Regions from separate parts of the Nonomuraea sp. NBC_00507 genome, predicted to be linked through region 3. Evidence: riboswitches for the same ligand, from Rfam matches in the RefSeq annotation. Region 3 holds a riboswitch; each other region holds the start of a gene.
The links. Region 3 has a riboswitch for thiamine pyrophosphate ahead of OHA25_RS06215 (purine-cytosine permease family protein). Riboswitches for the same ligand answer to the same signal wherever they lie in the genome.

Region 1 (4,767 bases), 4.3 Mb from region 3:
GCGGTCCCCCGGCTCGCGTGCCGTCGCGTGCGCCACGAGCGTGTCGAGCAGCGGCGGCACCTCGGGGACCACCGACGACGGCGCCGGCACGGTGTCGTGGACGTGCCGGTAGGCCACGGACATAGGCGTCTCGCCGTCGTACGGCTGCTGCCCCGTCACCAGCTCGAACAGCATGATGCCCGCGGCGTAGACGTCGCTGCGCACGTCGGCGGCGCCGGTCGTGACCTGCTCGGGCGCCATGTAACCGATCGTGCCGATCATCACGCCGGTACGGGTCTGGTTCGTCGCCTCGATGGCCCTGGCCAGGCCGAAGTCGACGACCTTGACCCGGCCGTCGTCGGTCAGCAGGACGTTTTCCGGCTTCACGTCACGGTGCACCAACCCGGCCTGGTGGGCCGCGCCGAGGGCGGCGAGCACCGGAATCATGATCTCCAGCGCCTCGCGGGCCGGCAGCCGGCCGCGCTCGCGCAGGATGTCACGCAGCGTCCGGCCGGGCACGTATTCCATCGACAGATAGACGACGTCGTTGTCGGTGCCCTGGTCGAAGACGTGCACCACGTTGGGGTGGGAAAGACTCGCCACCGACTTCGCCTCGCCGATGAACCTCCTGACGAACGCAGGGTCCTCGGCGAGCGAGCTGTGCATGACCTTCAACGCCACCGTCCGGTCGAGCCGGACGTCCAGCGCGAGGTAGACGGTCGCCATACCGCCCCGGGCGATCCGGCTTTCGATGCGATAACGCCCATCGAGGAGCCGCCCGACCAGGGGGTCCGCAGTCGTCGTGTCCACCCCGCTGAGTTTACGGGCGTTTTGCAACTCGCAGGGCCCGACCGCCCGAAACTGATGCGGAGCCGTGCCCGATGGAACGTGCCCAAGCTTCCCGAACCGGACACAGGCTCACCCGCGCCACCACCCCACCGCCGTTCACGCCCCGGCGGGGACGGACGGCGGAAGCGGGCCGTCGGCCGAGCCCGGCGTGGGCGGTGTCGCCTGGGTTGGGCGTTGGGCGTTGGGCGTTGGGCGTTGGGCGTGTCAGGGGGGCATGGGGGAGGACGCCTCGGCGTAGCGGCGGCGCGGGATGCGGCCCGCCTGCCGCGCCAGCCGCCCCGCCACCACCGCCGACTTCATGGCCGCGGCCATGAGATCGGGCCGCTGCGCCCGGGTGACCGCCGTGGCGAGCAGGACGGCGTCACAGCCCAGCTCCATCGCCAGCGCGGAGTCGCTGGCCGTGCCGATGCCGGCGTCGAGGATTACCGGCACCGAGGCGGCCTCCACGATCAGCTCGATGTTGTGCGGGTTGCGGATGCCCAGTCCCGAGCCGATCGGCGCTCCCAGGGGCATCACGGCCGCGCAGCCGGCCTGCTCCAGCCGCCGCGCCAGCGCCGGGTCGTCGCCGATGTACGGCAGGACCACGAATCCGTCCGCCACCAGCCGCTCGGCGGCGTCGAACGTCTCGATCGGGTCGGGCAGCAGCGTCCGCTCGTCGGCGATGACCTCGAGCTTGACCCAGTTCGTGCCGAGCGCCTCTCTGGCCAGCCGCGCCGTCAGCACGGCCTCGCCCGCCGTGAAGCAGCCGGCCGTGTTCGGGAGCACCTTGATGTCCCGTTTGCGCAGGACGTCCAGCACAGAGCCGCGGGCGGCCGGGTCGAGGCGCCGCATGGCGACCGTGGTCAGCTCGGTGCCGGACGCGGCCAGCGCCTGATCCAGCACCTCGAGGGAGGGCGCGCCGCCGGTCCCCATGATGAGCCGGGAGGAGAACTTCTCCCCGGCGATGATCAGATCATCCACCTTGCACCGCCGTCAGAACCTCCATGCGGTCCCGGTCGCTGAGCGCCGTCGTCTCCCAAGCGCTCCGCGTGACCACCTCGTCGTTCACAGCCACGGCCACCCCGGTGGTGGCCGTAGTCAACGTTCGTACGGCCTGCGCCACGGTCATGCCGTCGGCGACCTCGTGCGCGGCCCCGTTGATCATCACAATCATGAGATTTCCCGAAACCTCCCCGGCGAGCACAACGCCGCCAGCTCACCCTCATCGCCGCCCAAGCCGCCCAAGCCGCCCAAGCCGCCCAAGCCGCCCACGTCTCCCGAGCCGCCCGAGCTGCCTGAGCTGCCCGAGTCGGCCAGCACGAGGGCAGCCGTGAGCGGGGCGAGCAGCACGCCGCCCCGGTAATGCCCGGTGGCCAGGGTGAGCCCCGGTGTCCCGCTCGGGCCGATGATCGGCAGGTTGTCCGGCGTGCCCGGCCGCAGCCCGGCCACCACGTCGGCGACCTCCAGCTCGCTCACGCCCGGCACCAGCTCCCTGGCGTCCCGCAGCAGCTCGTAGAGTCCCCCCGCGGTCACCCTGGTGTCGAACCCCAGCTCCTCCTGGGTGGCGCCGACCACCAGCTCGCCATCGCCACGGGGGACCAGGTAGACGTAGGAGCCGTGCACGGTGCCGCGTACGCACCGGCTGAGCAGCGGCTGCGGGGAACGCAACCGCATGATCTGCCCCTTGACCGGCCGCACCGGCACGTCCGCCAGCTCGGCACTCCAGGCCCCGGCCGCCAGGACGACTCGCTCCGCCCTGATCTCGGACGGCTCTCGTGACGGCTCCAGGCGTACCCCGACGACCTTGCCGTCCGCGTCCCGCAGGAGACCCGCGGCGCGTGCCCGCACCAGCGGCACGCCCAGCCGGTCCAGAGCCACGAGCAGGGCCGCCGTCACCCGCCGCGGGTCCACCCAGGCGTCCTCGGGAGCGAGCAGCCCGCCGCGCACCGACGGGGCCAGCATGGGCTCCAGGCGCCGGCATTCGCGACCGGTCAGCCGCTCGACCGGCAGCCCGAGCTTGTCCATGTAGGCCGCCAGCTCGTCCAGCGCCGCCAGATCGTCGGCCCCGAACGCCACATCGAGCGTCCCGTCCGCCCGCAGGTCCAGCCCGCGCCGTGGCCCTTCGCCGATCTCCAGCCCGCCGGACGGCCCGACCCCGGGCCCGCCGGACGGCCCGACCCCGGGCCCGCCGGACGGCCCGACCCCGGGCCCGCCGGACGGCCCGGCCGCGGGCCCGTCGGAAGCGCCTGCGCGGGCACCCCGGCCTCCCGCATCCGCAACCGGCGTTTCGCCGTCGGATGCCGCCGGGCGCTCGGCCCAGCCCGCGTCCTCGGCCAGTTCGGCGGCGAAGGAGGGCCAGCGGCGCAGCGACGCCATCCCCAGTCGCAGCAGCGGCGTCTCCGTGTAGGTCACCTCGCTGACCGGGGCCAGCATCCCCGCCGCCGCGTGGGAGGCCCCCGAGGCCGGGGCCGGATCCACCACCGTGACCGGCCGCCCCGACCGGGCCAGCCGCCACGCGATGGACAGTCCGACGATGCCGCCGCCTACGATCACATCCACATGCGCTCCCTTCGCCGGCATGATCCGGATCAGGTGTCTTGCGGTCGAAGGCCCGCTGCAGCCTTCCTCTCAGCCCGGTAACGGCCGGACTCCCGCGCGTCTTACGTCCCCAGCCTACGGCCTCGGTGCGCCGCCGAAGCACGCCCCCCGTTAGGGTCTTGAACGTGGACCATGTCGTGGTGGTAGGAGCGGGCCTGGCAGGCGTCCGCACGGTGGAGACGCTGCGCGGGCGCGGGTTCGGCGGCAGGATCACCCTGATCGGGCAGGAGCGGCATCGCCCTTACGACCGCCCGCCGCTGTCGAAGAGCGTGCTGCTCGGCGAGGCCGATACCAGCTTCGTCGACACCGACCTGGACGCACTCGACGTCGCCTTCCGCCCGGGTGTGGGCGCCAAGGCGCTGCGCGCGGGCGTCGTGGAGACGACCGAGGGTGAGATCGGCTACGACGGGCTGGTCATCGCCACCGGATCCGAGCCGATCATGCTGCCCGGCGACGGTCCTCAGCACGTGCTGCGCACTCTCGACGACGCCCACGAGCTCAGGGCCATGCTGGTGCCCGGGGCCAGGGTCGCGATCATCGGCGCCGGCTGGATCGGCGCCGAGGTGGCCACCGCCGCCCGCCGCGCCGGCTGCGCGGTCACGGTGATCGAGGCGGCGGCCACCCCGCTCGCCACCGCCGTCGGCACGGAGATCGGGGCCCGCACCCAGCGCTGGTACGAGGGCATCGACCTGCGCCTGAACACCATGGTCCGGTCCGTGGACGAGGGCGGCGTGCGGCTGGTGGACGGCGAGTTCGTCGAGGCCCACGTGGTCGTGACCGGCATCGGCGTGCGGCCCGCCGTCGAATGGCTGGCCGACGCCGACATCGACCTGCACAACGGCGTCGTCGTCGACGAGCACCTGCGGGCCTCCCTGCCGAACACGGTCGCCGTCGGGGACTGCGCCGCCTGGTGGTCGCGCCGCTTCCACACCAGGCTCAGGATCGAGCACTGGGACACCGCGCTCAACGCCCCCGAGGTCGCCGCCGCGACGCTGCTGGGCGAGGACGAGGTGTACGACCCGGTGCCGTACTTCTGGTCGGAGCAGTTCGGGCACATGGTCCAATACGCCGGGCATCACCCGGCGGGGGAGCGGCTCATCTACCGCGGCGACCCGGAGGGCAAGTGGTCGGCCGTCTGGCTCGACGGCGACGGCGCTCTGGCCGCGGTGCTCGCCGTGGATCGGCCGCGAGATCTCGTCCAGGGACGCAGAATCATCGGCGCGGGACACCGTCTCGACGCGGAACGCCTGGTAGATCCAGAAGTGCCTCTACGAGATTGTGTTGTTTGAGCAAGCACGGCATGTGGTAGTTGTGGTTTCGTGACGCTTTCTGTTGCACAGATCGACCGGGAGACCGACCAGC
Region 2 (4,767 bases), 830 kb from region 3:
GCGCTGTTCATCCTCACCACCGTGGACGCCGGCACCCGGGTGGGGCGGTTCATGCTGCAGGACACGATCGGCAACCTGTGGAAGCCGATGGCGCGGGTGAGCTGGTGGCCGGGGCTGGTGGCCTCCAGCGCGGTGGTCGTGGCGGCCTGGGGTTACTTCCTCTACCAGGGCGTCAACGACCCGCTCGGCGGTATCAACCAGCTGTTCCCGCTCTTCGGCATCGCCAACCAGTTGCTCGCGGCGGTCGCGCTCACCGTGGCCACGACCCTGCTGATCAAGAGCGGGCGGCTCAAATGGGCCTGGGTGACGGCGGTGCCGCTGGCCTGGGACGTCGCCGTGACGCTGACGGCCAGCTACCAGAAGGTGTTCTCGCCCGACCCCGGGCTCGGCTTCTTCGCCCAGCGGGACCGCTATCAGGCGGCGCTCGACCAGGGACAGGTGCTCGCGCCCGCCAAGTCCATGGGCGCGATGCAGCAGATCGTGATCAACTCCACCGTGGACGGCATCCTGGCCGCGTTGTTCGCCGTCATGATCATCATCGTGATCCTGGACGCGGCCCGCGTGTGGGTGAAGGCGATCAGGACGCGGGAGCCGCTGCCGACGACGGAGGCGCCGTTCGAGGAGTCGAAGCTCCTGGCGCCGTCCGGGCTCATCCCCACCCGCGAGGAACGCGAGCTGATGGCTAAAACTCCTGGATGATGCGGCTCAGCGTGGCGTGCAGCTCGGCGAGGCCGTCCTCGCCGAGCAACACCGCCACCCGGCGCTCCACCTCGTCGATGGCGGCGTAGCCGATCTTCAGCGCGTGGTCGCCCCGCTCGGTGAAGACGATCAGCTTGGCGCGGCGGTCGGCCGGGTCGGGCATCCGGCGCAGGTAGCCCAGCCGCTCCAGGTCGTCCACCAGCGCCCCCATGGCCTGAGGGGTCATCTGGGCCTTCTCGGCGAGCCTGCTCAAGCGGATGCCCTGGTGCTCCATGTGGAAGAACACCGCCGAGTGCGCGGGCCGGATGTTCGCGTCGTACGCGTGGCCGGCCTCCTGCACGATGTTCTGCAGGCGCAGGTACGCCTCGTACAGCAGGGCCACGACGTGCGGCGGATGAGTGGCGGCCACGGGTCTTCTCCAAACTGCTAAGGGTGCCTTATATTAAGGCCACCTTAGCAATTGGGGTGTGCGATGAACCAGGAAGAGATCTGGGCTGCCCTCGAGATCGAGCGGCGCGGCCTGGCCGACCTGCTCGACTCGCTGCCGGAGCAGGACTGGGAGCGGCCGTCGCTGTGTGCTGGGTGGCAGGTGCGCGACGTGGCCGCCCACCTGGCGCTCGCCACTCGGATAAAGCTCGCGTCGGCGCTGGTCGAGTTCGTCAGGGCGCGCGGCAACTTCGACCGCATGGTCCACGACTCGGCGGTGCGGCACGCCAGGCTGCCGATCGGCGAGATCGTCGCGCAGGTGCGCGAGTCGGCCGGCTCGCGCCGCCGGGCGCCCTCGACCAAGCCGCTCGACCCGCTGTTCGACGCGCTCGTCCACGGCCAGGACATCACGGTGCCGCTCGGCATCGAGCGCGCCATGCCGCTCGGTCCGGCGCGAACCTGCGCCACCCACGTCTGGGAGCGCGGCTTCCCCTTCTACCCGCAGCGGCGGCTGCGCGGGCTCCGGCTCGTGGCCACCGACGTGGACTGGGCGGTCGGGGCCGGCGAGGTGGTGGAGGGACCCATCCAGGCGCTGCTCCTGCTGCTGAGCGGGCGTACGGCCGCGCTGCCGGGCCTCACCGGGGCGGGCACGGCGGCGCTGACAGCGCGCTTGCCGTAGCGGTCAGCGGGCGAGCCACTCCGCCGTCGGCCAGGTCTCGCGCCGCCAGGCGCTGTCCCAGAACATCCACTCGTACGCCGCCGCCGTGCAATAGGCCTCGGTCATGGCCTGTCTGGTCGCCTGGTCCGTGGTGGCGGCCAGCCGGTCGGCGATGGTCTTGGCCTGCTCGACGGAGGCCGCGAACCCCGGGTCCGAATAGGTGTCGATCCACTTCCGGTAGGGATGGTCCGGCACCTCACCGGTGCGCCCCAGCAGCGCCGTGCCGACGTCCTGGTAGATCCAGAAGCACGGCAGCACCGCCGCGGCCAGCACAGGGTACGGCGCGGCGAGCGCCGTGGCCTGCAGGAACGACGCGTACGCCAGGCAGGTCGGCGACGTGGCGATGCCGGCCGCGTCGGCGTCCAGCTCCTGGACGTAGCCGGCGTGCAGCAGGCGCTCGGCCGCCAGCGCGGTGTGCGCGCTCTGGGCGAAGAACGCCGCGTCCGCCGGGTCGGTGGCCCGCGCCGACGCCGTGGCCAGCGCCTTGGAGAACGCCTCCAGATAGCGGCCGTCCTGCACGATGTAGAACGCGAACCGGTCGCGGTCGAGCGTGCCGTCGCCGAGTGCGACGTTGAAGGGGTGGTCGTGGATGGCCTTCATCAACTCGGCCGTGCGCAGCCACATGTCATCGCAGAACATGACGTCCCTCCGCTAGTGCGAACTAGATCAGGTTCGACGGGTGTGATCTCAGCCCGGACGTCCGGGCACCCCGCGTCAACGGGCCCACTGTAACAAGGGGTCACTCGCGCAGCTCGGGCGGGAAGCCGGTCCAGCGGAGCTCGGCGGGCAGGTGGCGCATGTCGTTGAAGACGAGCACCGAGGACGGGCGATCGGGTGCGTACCTGATGACGGTCAGGGCGGCATTGCACTGGTTGATGCCGAGCCAGCGCCATTCCGGTGCGTCGAGCGCGGCGCGGACGAGCCAGCCGATGAGGAAGTTGTGCGTGACCACCAGCTCGTGCCGGGTTCCCTCCGTCACCGGACCCGTGAACGCACGCACGGCCTCGGCGGCGAGGGCCGGGCCGCGCTCGCGTTCGTCCGCGGGGAACTGGGCCAGGAAGCCGAGGAGGCGGTCGGCGTACTCCGGGGCGAGCTCCTCCTCGCGCGGCACGTACGGGATGTAGTCGCCGGCAGCCTCGCAGGCGCGCAGGGGGACGCCGGGAAGGTGCTCGCCGATCAGCCGGGCGGTCTGTGTCGTCCGGGGGAGCGGGCCGTGGTGGATGGCGGCGAAGGGGACCTCCCGCAGGCGCGAGCCGAGCAGCGCGGCCTGGCGGCGGCCATCGTCGGTCAGGGCGTGGCCGTTCGGTGTGGCTTCGCCATGGCGCGCGAGATACAGGTAACGGGTCATGGTCTGGCCCATTCTTCCCCGATATGGTGAGGCGGGTGAGCAGCGATGAGACGCGTGACGGGGTGGCCCTGAGCAACCTCGACCAGCCGCTGTTCGACGGGGCGGGCGCGACCAAGCGTGACCTGGTCGACTACCTCGACGCAGTTGCCGACCGGATCATCCCGGTCCTGCGCGACCGCGCGCTCTCCGTCATCCGGGTGCGCCCGGGGCAGGAGCCCTTCATGCAGAAGAACCTGCCCAAATACGCCCCCGCATGGGTGAAGCGGTTCTCCGTCTGGGCAGAGGCGTCGCGCCGGCAGGTGACGTATGCCGTGTGCGACGACCGCCGGACGCTGGTGTGGTTCGCCAACCAGCGGGCGGTCGAGTATCACCCGTCGCTGTTCGCCGGCGACCAGCCCACGCACATGGTGCTCGACCTCGACCCGCCCGAGGGCAGCGAGTCCTTCCAGCTGGCCGTGCGGGCCGCGTTCCTGGTCCGCCAGGCGCTGGAGGACTGCGGGCTGGCGGGCGCGGTGAAGACCAGCGGGGCCAAGGGCGTGCACGTGTTCGTGCCCGTAGTGCCGGGGACCGCCGTGGACGACCTGGCCGCGGCCACCCGCGCACTGGGGGCCCGTGCCGAGCGGGTGGATCCGGCGCTGGCCACGACGGCGTTCATCCGCGAGGATCGCGCGGGCAAGGTGTTCATCGACTCCACCAGGGCGGGCGGCGCCACCGTCGTGGCCGCCTACAGCCCGCGGGTGCGTCCCGGCGTGCCGGTGTCCTTCCCGGTGCCCTGGTCGGACCTCGACCGGGTGGCGCCGGGCGACTTCACCGTGCACACCGCGGCCGGGCTGCTCAAGGACGCCGACCCGTGGGCGGAGGCCATGCCTGCGCCGCAGCGGCTGCCCGCCGATCTGATCGAGGAGGGGCACACGATCCCGATCGCCCGGGTGCAGGCGATGCACGAGGGCAAGCGCCGCGCCGAGCTCCGTCGCCGGGATGCGGAGTAATAGTCCCTGATTTTGGTTTATTGGTAGGCATTCCCGGCGGTGCGAAGCCGGGATAATCTCGCGTTCGGGCGAAGCTCGGGGGGACATTACTCGCCTTTCTGTCCACAGGGAGCACCCCGCATGCGCAGAATCGTCATCGCACTCATCACCGCCCTCGCCTTGCCGCTCGCCCTGGCGGCTCCCGCCAACGCCGGCGGGCTGGACGACGCGTTCGCCAGCCTGCTCGTCAAGCAGGTCAAGGGCACGAACGTGCACAAGCATCTCCAGGCCCTGCAGAACATCGCCACCGCCAACGGCGGCAACCGCGCGGCCGGCACCAGCGGCTACGACGCCTCCCGCGACTACGTGGCGGACAAGCTACGCAAGGCCGGATACAAGGTCACGCTGAACCCGATCAACTTCGTCGAGAGCTGGAGCGAGAACACGCCGCCCACGCTGAACCTGACCGCGCCCAGCGCCAAGACCTACGTCCCCAACGAGGACTTCTTCTCCTTCCAGCCCTCCCCATCCGGTGACGTGACCGCGCAGGTCCAGGGTGTGGACCTGACGCTGCCGCCCACCCCCACACCGAGCTCGACCAGCGGCTG
Region 3 (4,767 bases):
ACCTGGCCCCCGGTGCGCACGCGTTCGAGCACGGCGTTGAGCTCGGCGGTCAGCTCCGCGGGCACGATCGGCGCCCTGCGCCCGAGCATCTCCTCGGCCGTCCACCCGAAGAGCCGCTCGGCGGCCTCGTTCCAGACCAGCACACTCTGGTCCCTGTCGAGCGCCACGACGGCGTTGGGTGAGCTGGCGAGCACCGCGCGAGCGATCTCATCGTCACTACCGGCCCATTGGTCCCCCACACCTCCATAGTGCCCGTGGCGAGCTGGGTGCGTCGGGCGATCCGTCCGATACGCTGCGGTCACGGCGATTTCTCAGTCGCGGGGAAGGGTGGAGGCATGACGAGCGGCGATCTGGATGCCCTGCTACGTGTGACCTCCACCACCTATCGGGGCGAGACGCCGCCGGACATCGCCTTCGGCACCTACGACGGCGCGCTGGGCCGTATGGTGCTGGCGGTGACCGGCAAAGGCATCGCCGCGTGTTCCTTCGAGCCGGAAAACGCCGTCTTCGAGCTGGTCACCAAGCATGTGGGCAGGTTCATCGGCCCGGACCCGCGCCGGCTCGACCCGGTGCGCAGGGAGCTGGACGCCTACTTCTCCGGCCGCCTGCGTGCCTTCGCCACGCCCGTGGACCTGGCGCTGGCCACTTCCTTCGCGCGCACGGTGCTGCAGAAGACCATGGCGGTGCCGTACGGCACGACCACGACGCTGGAGGAGATCGGCGCGAGCATCGGCCGGCCGCGCGCGTTGCGGGCCATCGGCAACGCGCTGGCCTCCAACCCCGTCTGCGTGATCGTGCCGTGTCACCGGGTGGTGCGCGAGGACGGCGCCCTCGGCGACTACGCGGGCGGCCCGGCCGCCAAGCAGCACCTGCTCAACGTCGAGCAGCGCGCCGCAGCAGCAGGCCGATGACCAGCGCCACCAGCGCGGCCACCAAGGCCCCGCCGAGCGCGCCGTTCATCCAGGGCTGCCGGGTGAAGCCGATCACCTCACGGGCCGACGCCCAGAAGCCGTCCCACGCCGGCACAGTGGGAGTCGAGGTCGTCAGCCAGTAGGCGACGAAACCGAGCGCCCACGGCACCAGCATCGTCCAGCGCGAGGGCGCGTTCTCGTCGGTGTTCCAGCGGTCCGCGCCACCCAGCACGAAGTAGTCGACGGCGAGCACCGCGAACATCGGCACGAACACCGCGCCGATCACGCCGAGGAAGGCACCGTACGAGGTGACGTCCACGACCAGCGCGATCGCGATGGTGAGCACGCCGATGCTGGTGGAGAACACCCTGCGGTCCACGCGCGGCATCAGGTTCTGCAGCGACACGGTGGTGGAGTAGACGTTGGCGAAAGACTGGTCGGTCTCACGCAGCACCAGGATCGCGAAAAACAACGCGCCCAGCGGCGCGGCCACGAATGGTCCGAACACCGCCGTGCCGTCCGCGAGCACCGCGTCCGCGCCCGCGATGGCCACCGCGTACACGCCCAGCCCCAGGCAGGCGACCTGGGCCAGCGTGTAGCCGCCCACCACGCCGGTGAACGCGGCCTTGCTGGACCTGGAGTGCCTGGCGAAGTCGGCGGCCATGGGCACCCAGGACACCGAGAGCGCGATCACGTAGTCCACGGCCGCGGGGAAGGCGGTCCAGCCGCCGCCTGTGTGCGCCGGCGCCTCGGACACGAGGTACCAGGTGAACCAGATCATGGACACGATCACGCCGATGGTGACGTACCGCCGAATCAGGCGGACCGCCCCGAGCGGCCAGATCGTGAGCGCCGTGGTCAGCACCCCGGCCGCGATCACCCACACCTGGTACGGGACGCCGCTGAAGATCGCGCTGGCAGCCTTGGCGATCACCCAGAGCTCGAACGCGCCCCAGCCGAGCATCTGGACGATGTTCAGCACCGTGGGCACGTAGGACGCCTTGGCCCCGAAGAGCCCGCGGAGCAGCACCATCGAGGGTTGCCCCGTCTGGGTGCCGGGGATGGCGGCCAGGCCCACCATAGACGTGCCGATCAGGCTGCCCACCACGGTGGCGGTGAGCGCGGCGATCAGGCTGAGCGGTGCGTTGCCGAGGGGGTCGAGCAGGTAGAGGGCGCCCGAGAAGCCCAGGAGACTGACGCCGAGGTTCGCCCAGAGCGCGCCTTGATCGAGGACGCCGAGCGTTTTCGGGGGCGTTCCCTGGAGGGTCAGCGGAACTTCGTCGGCGACATGCGTCATCGCACACTCCCTACGCCGGCATTACCCGGACAGGTTCAGGCGGTCGGCAGCGGATGAATAGCTGCCCTCTCAGCCCGGCACCCCGAGCTCCCGCGACAATCTGAAGTTAGCGCCCTCATGATGCCATAAAGGGCGAACTGCGCGTTAGGCCACGAAAGGTTGCTGTCCGGTCTCGCTCACCATCGGGCGGCGCGCGGCCTCCCACGACTGCATGCCGCCGCCGACGTTGACCGCCTCCCGCCCGAGCTGGTTGAGCCAGGCCGCGACCTGCAGCGACCGTCCGCCCACCCGGCAGACGACGTAGACCGTCCGGTCTGCCGGCACCTCGTCGACCCGCTGCTGGATCTGGGTCATGGGGATGTGCGCGGCGTCAGGGGCGTGGCCGGCCACCCACTCCTCCTGCTCACGCACGTCAAGCAGGTAGGCGTCATCGGGAAGGGCACTGGCCTCGATCTCAGGAACGGTCATGCCTCCATCATCTCTTGCCTCGCGTCGTACTCCGCACGCGCCGACGCGATCTCCGCCTGATGCTCCTCAGTCCACGTGACCAGGGATTTGATCGTCTGGTGCAGGGTCCGCCCGAGCGGCGTCAGCGCATAGTCCACCCTGGGCGGCACCACCGGGTGGACCTTACGGGACACCAGCCCGTCACGCTCGAGGTGACGCAGGGTCACGCTGAGCATGCGCTGGCTGACGCCGTCGATCTCGCGGCGCAGCTGGGAGAAGCGCAGGCTCTGGCAGTCGAGCAACGCGATGACGAGCAGCGACCACTTGTCCGCGATGCGGTCGAGTATCTGGCGGACCTCGCAGTCCTCGCGGGTGTCCCACTGCCGCACGTCGTAGTCGTCGTCGTCGTCCACGGTGCTGTCGCAGTAACTGAGTGATCTGAAAGTGCCGTCTTCCATGACATTTCATGCTGGCCCAAGATGTGGACGGTTACAAGAGAGAACCGACTGCCTATTCATAACCGGGGGTTTGTCATGCCTGCCCGTTCCTGGGGCGTCCTCGCCGTCTTGTGCGGCGCCATCTTCCTCGAGGGCATCGACGTGGCCATGCTGAACGTCGCCCTCCCGTCCATCCGGGCCGACCTGGGGTTGTCCACGGGCATGCTGAGCGGGGTCGTGAGCGCGTACGTGCTCGGCTACGGCGGTTTCATGCTGCTCGGCGGCCGCGCGGCCGACCTGCTGGGCCGCCGCCGCATGTTCCTGCTCTGGCTCGGAGTGTTCCTGGTGTTCTCCGGCCTCGGGGGCTTCGCGGACGAGGGCTGGGTGCTGCTGATCGCCCGCTTCGTCACGGGTGTGGCCGCCGCCTTCATGACCCCGGCCGGCCTCTCCCTGATCACCACGACGTTTCCCGAGGGCCGGCTGCGCAACCGTGCCCTGCTCATCTACGCGGGGACAGCCGCAGGCGGCTTCGCGCTCGGCCTGGTGATCGGCGGCCTGCTCACGGCCTTCGGCTGGCGCTGGGTCTTCTTCGCGCCGGTGCTGATGTCGGCGGTGATCCTGGCCATCGCGATCCCCCTGATCAAGGAGCCCGCCGCCGAACGCCCTCCGGCCACGGGGTTCGACCTGGCGGGCGCCGCCACCATCACGGGTGCGATGATGCTGTTGGTCTACGGCGTCGTACGCCTGGAGCAGCCAGCCGACGGCTGGCCGCTGACCGTCGCGGCCTTCGCCGGCGGCCTGGCCCTGCTCGCGGCGTTCGCCGCCGTCGAGCGCCGCTCCGACGGCCCGCTGGTGCGACTCGGCATCCTCAGGTCAGGCTCCCTGGTGCGGGCCAACCTGATGGCCGCCCTGCTCACGGCCTCGTTCTTCGGCTTCCAGTTCCTGATCACGCTCTACCTGCAGGAGTTGCGCGGCTGGTCCACCATCCAGACGGGCCTGGCCCTGCTGGCGGCCGCCACCGACGTGGTGCTGGCCCCCACGCTCACCCCGTGGCTGGTCAACCGGTACGGCAACGCGAAGGTCGTGCTGGGCGGCCTGCTGTCGGGCCTGCTGGCGTACGCGTTGTTCCTCGGCGTCGGTCTGGACTGGACGTACGCGGCCATGCTGCCGTCGATGCTGCTCATCGGCCTGATGTTCGCCTTCGTGTACGGCCCGCTCACGATCGTGGCCACGGACGGCATCGCCGAGCACGAGCAGGGCCTGGCCGGCGGCCTCATCAACTCCTCGTTCCAGTTCGGCGCGGCCCTGGGCCTGTCGGCGGTCACCGCGATCAACGTCGCGGCTCTCGGCACCGACCCCACCCCCCAAGCATCCCTGACCGCCCTCCGCACAGCCCTCCTCGCCCCGGTGACCGCAACCCTGCTGGCCGCCATCATCGCCACCATCGGCCTCCGCACCCGCACACGGACAAGGGACCGCGTCCCGGTCAAGGCCTGACCCACCCTCGGCCGAGCGCCATCGACGCAACGTCAGGCGGGCCGAGCCGCATGGACAGGCGGAGGCGGCATGGGCGCCGGGTCGGCGGGACGGGGTGCGGCGGAGACCGGCGCAACGGACACGGCGGCCCAGCCCCGAACCACGAAAGCCGGCCAAGCATGCGCTCCGTCACGGCGAG
Region 4 (4,767 bases), 1.9 Mb from region 3:
TTCAGGAGGAGCATCCATGCAGGTGCGGGACAAGGTCGTCGTGGTCACGGGTGCGGCGGGCGGGATCGGCCGGGCGCTGGCCCTGCGGTTCGCCGCGGAAGGCGCGGCGGGGGTGGTGGTCGCCGACCTCGACGAGGCGGGCGCGAGCGCGGTGGCCAAGGAGATCGGCGAGCGCGCGGTGCCCGCCCGGGTGGACGTGGCATCGGAGGCAGACGTCGCCGCCCTGGTGGACACCCCGTTCGGCCCCGTCGACCTGTTCTGCTCCAACGCCGGCATCATCGGCGGCCACGGCCTGGACGCCCCCGACCAGGAGTGGAGCGACCTGTACGCGATCAACGTCCTGGCCCACGTGTACGCCGCCCGCGCCGCCGTCCCCTCCATGATCGCCCGCGGCGGCGGCTACCTCCTGAACACCTGCTCCGCGGCCGGCCTGATCGGCTGCCCCGGAGACGCCCCGTACGCGGTCACGAAGGCGGCGGCGATCGCGTTCGCCGAGTGGGTCGCCATGCACTACAGCTCCCAGGGCATCAAGGTCAGCGTGTTGTGCCCGCAAGGGGTGCGGACGAACATGTACGAGCGCGGCCAGGAGGAGGACCACCTGACCGCCCGCGCGGTGGGCGCGTCGGGCACGATCCTCGACCCGGCCGACGTGGCCACCACCGTCGTCGAGGGCCTGGCGGCCGAGCGCTTCCACATATTCCCGCACCCGGAGGTGGCGGAGTTCGCGCGCCGCAAGGCGGAGGATCCCGACCGATGGCTGGCCGGGATGTCGCGCTTCATCGACTCCCTGACGACGTCATGACGGGCGACACGGCCGCGGCCCGCCGCGCCTGGCGCCGCCTGGAGCCCTTGCACGGCATGATCTACTTCGTTCCCGAGGCCGCCGCCCGCTACGCCAACCTCGGCCTCACCGGCATGTCCGGATATTTCGCCTCGCGTGGCGCTGCCTTCGGCCGGGCCTCCGCCGACCTGGTCATCGCCACCTTCTACAACTTCTGCCCCGACCTCGTACGCCGCTCCCTCCCCGCCGCCTGGGACGTGGTGACGCCGGAGCAGATGCTCGAGGCCCGCCTCGAAGCCGCCGACGAAGCCCTGCGCCGGGCGGGCATCCACGAGCTTCCTCACCTGGCCGAGACCCTCGACCTGGCCCGCCGCGCCGCCACGGCAGCCTGCGACCATCCCCAGGGCCGACCGCTCTTCGCCGCCCACGCCGCGCTCCCCTGGCCGGACGACCCGCTCCAGCAGCTCTGGCACGCCCAGACCCTGCTCCGCGAGTTCCGCGGCGACGGCCATGTGGCCACCCTCCTCGCCGAAGGCCTCACCGGCCTGGAAGCCCTGGTCCTCCATGCCGCCGGCGGCGAGGTCCCCGTCGCTTTCCTCAAGATCAGCCGTGCCTGGCCGGAGGAGGCATGGACGGCCGCGGAAGCCGGCCTCCACGCCCGCGGGCTCCTGGAAGGGGGCGCGCTGAGCGCAGCGGGCCAGGCGCTGCGCCGCCACCTCGAGGACCGTACGGACACCCTGGCCATGGCCGCGTACGGGGCGCTGGGCGAGGACGGCTGCGAGCGCCTGGCCGAACTCGCCCGCCCCTTCGGCCGCCGGGTCGTGGACGCGGGCCTGCTCAGCCTCGGCTGACGACCTGGCCCGGCAGGCTGCCGGGCTGATCGACGTAGACGGTGCCCCCGCGCTGCCGGAACTCCTCCGCCTTCTCCGCGTAGCCCGCCTGGCGGATGTCGTGGCTGATCCGCATGGAGCAGAACTTCGGCCCGCACATCGAGCAGAAGTGCGCGGTCTTGGCCGGCGCGGCAGGCAGGGTCTCGTCGTGGAAGGCGCGGGCGGTGCCGGGGTCGAGCGACAGGTCGAACTGGTCCTCCCAGCGGAACTCGAACCGCGCGTCCGACAGCGCGTCGTCCCACTCCTGCGCCCGCGGATGCCCCTTGGCCAGGTCCGCCGCATGGGCGGCGATCTTGTAGGTGATCACGCCGGTCTTGACGTCGTCCTTGTCCGGCAGGCCGAGGTGCTCCTTGGGGGTGACGTAGCAAAGCATGGCGGTGCCGTACCAGCCGATCATGGCGGCGCCGATGCCGGAGGTGATGTGGTCGTAGCCCGGGGCGATGTCGGTGATCAGCGGCCCGAGGGTGTAGAAGGGGGCGTCGTCGCAGAGCTCGCGCTGCAGGTCGACGTTCTCCTTGATCTTGTGCATGGGCACGTGTCCCGGGCCCTCGATCATGACCTGGACGTCGTGCTCACGTGCGACCCTGGTCAGCTCGCCGAGCGTGCGCAGCTCGGCGAACTGGGCCTCGTCGTTGGCGTCCGCGATCGAGCCGGGCCGCAGCCCGTCCCCGAGTGAGAACGACACGTCGTAACGAGCGAGGATCTCGCACATGTCGGCGAAGTGCTCGTACAGGAAGCTCTCACGGTGGTGCGCCAGGCACCAGGCGGCCATGATCGAGCCGCCGCGCGAGACGATGCCGGTCTTGCGGCCGGCGGTGAGCGGCACGTACGCCAGCCGCACCCCCGCGTGCACGGTCACGTAGTCCACACCCTGCTCGCACTGCTCGACGAGCGTGTCCCGGTAGATCTCCCACGACAGGTCCTCAGGACGGCCCTTGACCTTCTCCAACGCCTGGTAGATGGGCACGGTGCCGACCGGGACCGGCGAGTTGCGGATGATCCACTCACGGGTCTCGTGGATGTCCGGGCCGGTGGACAAGTCCATGATCGTGTCCGCGCCCCACCGCGTGGCCCAGGTCATCTTCTCGACCTCCTCCTCGATGGAGGACGTCACGGCCGAGTTGCCGATGTTGGCGTTGATCTTCACGAGGAAGTGGCGGCCGATGATCATCGGCTCGGACTCGGAGTGGTTGACGTTGGCGGGGATGATGGCCCGGCCGGCCGCGACCTCCTGGCGGACGAACTCGGCGTCGAGGCCCTCACGGACGGCCACGAACTCCATCTCCCTGGTGATCAGCCCCTTCCTGGCGCAGCCGACCTGGGTGACGGGCTGGCCGGCGGCGCGGCGGTCGCGTACCCACTGCTCGCGCAGGCGCGGCAGCCCGCGCCTGACGTCGGTCTCGATGGCGGGGTCGGTGTGCGGGCCTGACGTGTCGTACAGCGTCACCGTCGATCCGTTCGACAGACGCACCTGACGCATCGGCACATGGAGGTCACCGGTGTAAACCTTGGTAAAACGCGCGTCATGCATCGCGCAAACTCCCTTCGCCGGCATTATCCGGAGCAGGTTCTGGCGGTCGGCGGCTGTCAGCCGTCCTCTCAGCCCGGTCCGTACCGGGCTCCCGCGTTGGACGGCGATGATCGTACCCATCCCCGATGCCGCGCCAAACCTGGCATGATCCGGGTCATGGAGGATCCGACCCCCCGCACAACGGCGACCTACGACCGCATCGCCCCGGTTTTCGCCGAGCGCAGCCGGACCCGCAGCGGCGGCTTCCTGGCCTTCCGTCAGCGGTTCGCCGAGGTGGCGCGGGGGCCGGTGGCCGACCTGGGGTGTGGTCCTGGGCATGACGCGGCCTGGTTCCTGGAGCAGGGGCTGCCGGTGGTCGGGGTCGACCGCTCGACCGAGATGGCCAGGCTGGCCGCCGCCCAGAGGGTGCCCGCGGTGCTCGGTGACCTGCGCAGGCCGCCGCTCGCCCCCGGCTCACTGGCGGGTCTGTGGTGCTGTGCGGCGCTGCTCCACGTGCCCGCCGACGAGACCGAGCCGACGTTGCGCGCCTGGTCGGCGGCGCTGCGGCCGGGCGGCGTGCTCGGAATGAGCACTTCAGCCGGCGACCGGCAGGAATGGGAGCCGATCCCCTACGACACCGAGGTCTCCCGGTGGTTCGTGCACCGCGACCCCGACACGCTGCTGGCGATGCTGGAATCGACCGGGTTCGAGGTCCTGGAACACGGTCTGAGCACCACCCACCGCACCTGGCTCAGCGTGCTGGCGCGCCGGCGCGAGGTTTGACGAGCGCCCTGGGCGGTACGTCCCCATCAGGGGAAACCATGATGAAGATAGCCGCTGTCGCAGGACTCGTGGTGGTGGCCGCGTTGGGAGGGACCACCGCCGCTGGGGACGGCATGGACAAGCACGAAGTCAGCCAGGAGCAGTTCGACACCTTGATGGCCCAATGCCGCTACGCCAACACGGCGCGGGCGCGGACCCAGTGCCGCACGGACGTCAAGGCCATGTACCGGATCGGAGAGGCCGACCCCACGCTCGACTGCCGCACGTACTCCGGCGTGTCCGTCTGCGGCACGCTGAAGCTCAGCAGAGCCGAGCGCCAGTGCACCAAGGACTCCACGGACAAAGGGCTGCCGTTCCGCCGGGCAGAGGTGGAGTGCTTCGCGTTTACCTGAAAGGCGGTCGTCGTGATCATCGTTGGGGTGGACGGCTCACGCACCGGGCTGGAAGCCGCCGCGTGGGCTACTGCCGAGGCCGCCCTTCGACGCACGCGGCTCGTCGTGGCCCACGCCGTGGCCAAGTGGGTGTACGAGGACACGCCCAGCAGCCACTACGCCGAGGTCAGGCGATGGATGCGCGAGGGCGCCACCACAGTGCTCGCGGCGGCCGAGGACCGGGTCCGTCGCGAGCACCCGGAGGTGGAGGTGACCACCGAGCTGCTGCCCGGCGATCCCCGCACTGCGTTGATCCACGCCTCCGAAGGCGCCGAGCTGCTGGTCGTGGGCAGCCGCGGCATCGGCGGCATCCGCGGGCTGCTGGTCGGGTCCGTCGCGCACGGAGTGGCCGCGCACGCCCGTACGAACGTG

Region 1: linked by a shared signal. The riboswitch ahead of thiO (glycine oxidase ThiO) and the one ahead of OHA25_RS06215 (purine-cytosine permease family protein) in region 3 are both predicted to bind thiamine pyrophosphate.
Region 2: linked by a shared signal. The riboswitch ahead of OHA25_RS01890 (TenA family protein) and the one ahead of OHA25_RS06215 (purine-cytosine permease family protein) in region 3 are both predicted to bind thiamine pyrophosphate.
Region 4: linked by a shared signal. The riboswitch ahead of thiC (phosphomethylpyrimidine synthase ThiC) and the one ahead of OHA25_RS06215 (purine-cytosine permease family protein) in region 3 are both predicted to bind thiamine pyrophosphate.

Annotation. Positions count from the first base shown of each region.
Region 1 is NZ_CP107853.1:9,608,641-9,613,407, reverse strand. It holds gene pknB (Stk1 family PASTA domain-containing Ser/Thr kinase) at 1-789, opposite strand, end outside; gene OHA25_RS46310 (thiazole synthase) at 1,033-1,788, opposite strand; gene thiS (sulfur carrier protein ThiS) at 1,781-1,972, opposite strand; gene thiO (glycine oxidase ThiO) at 1,978-3,366, opposite strand; TPP riboswitch at 3,356-3,472, opposite strand; gene OHA25_RS46295 (NAD(P)/FAD-dependent oxidoreductase) at 3,531-4,694, shown strand; gene OHA25_RS46290 (Rv2175c family DNA-binding protein) at 4,725-4,767, shown strand, end outside.
Region 2 is NZ_CP107853.1:365,344-370,110, reverse strand. It holds gene OHA25_RS01905 (carbon starvation CstA family protein) at 1-699, shown strand, start outside; gene OHA25_RS01900 (MarR family winged helix-turn-helix transcriptional regulator) at 683-1,108, opposite strand; gene OHA25_RS01895 (maleylpyruvate isomerase family mycothiol-dependent enzyme) at 1,172-1,804, shown strand; gene OHA25_RS01890 (TenA family protein) at 1,808-2,482, opposite strand; TPP riboswitch at 2,470-2,565, opposite strand; gene OHA25_RS01885 (histidine phosphatase family protein) at 2,583-3,191, opposite strand; gene OHA25_RS01880 (DNA polymerase domain-containing protein) at 3,227-4,180, shown strand; gene OHA25_RS01875 (M20/M25/M40 family metallo-hydrolase) at 4,301-4,767, shown strand, end outside.
Region 3 is NZ_CP107853.1:1,194,783-1,199,549, forward strand. It holds gene OHA25_RS06205 (sensor histidine kinase) at 1-239, opposite strand, end outside; gene OHA25_RS06210 (methylated-DNA--[protein]-cysteine S-methyltransferase) at 336-911, shown strand; gene OHA25_RS06215 (purine-cytosine permease family protein) at 874-2,208, opposite strand; TPP riboswitch at 2,199-2,312, opposite strand; gene OHA25_RS06220 (rhodanese-like domain-containing protein) at 2,353-2,676, opposite strand; gene OHA25_RS06225 (winged helix-turn-helix transcriptional regulator) at 2,673-3,113, opposite strand; gene OHA25_RS06230 (MFS transporter) at 3,189-4,589, shown strand.
Region 4 is NZ_CP107853.1:11,950,330-11,955,096, forward strand. It holds gene OHA25_RS56840 (SDR family oxidoreductase) at 17-802, shown strand; gene OHA25_RS56845 (SCO6745 family protein) at 799-1,632, shown strand; gene thiC (phosphomethylpyrimidine synthase ThiC) at 1,619-3,202, opposite strand; TPP riboswitch at 3,195-3,307, opposite strand; gene OHA25_RS56855 (class I SAM-dependent methyltransferase) at 3,359-3,964, shown strand; gene OHA25_RS56860 (hypothetical protein) at 4,003-4,356, shown strand; gene OHA25_RS56865 (universal stress protein) at 4,369-4,767, shown strand, end outside.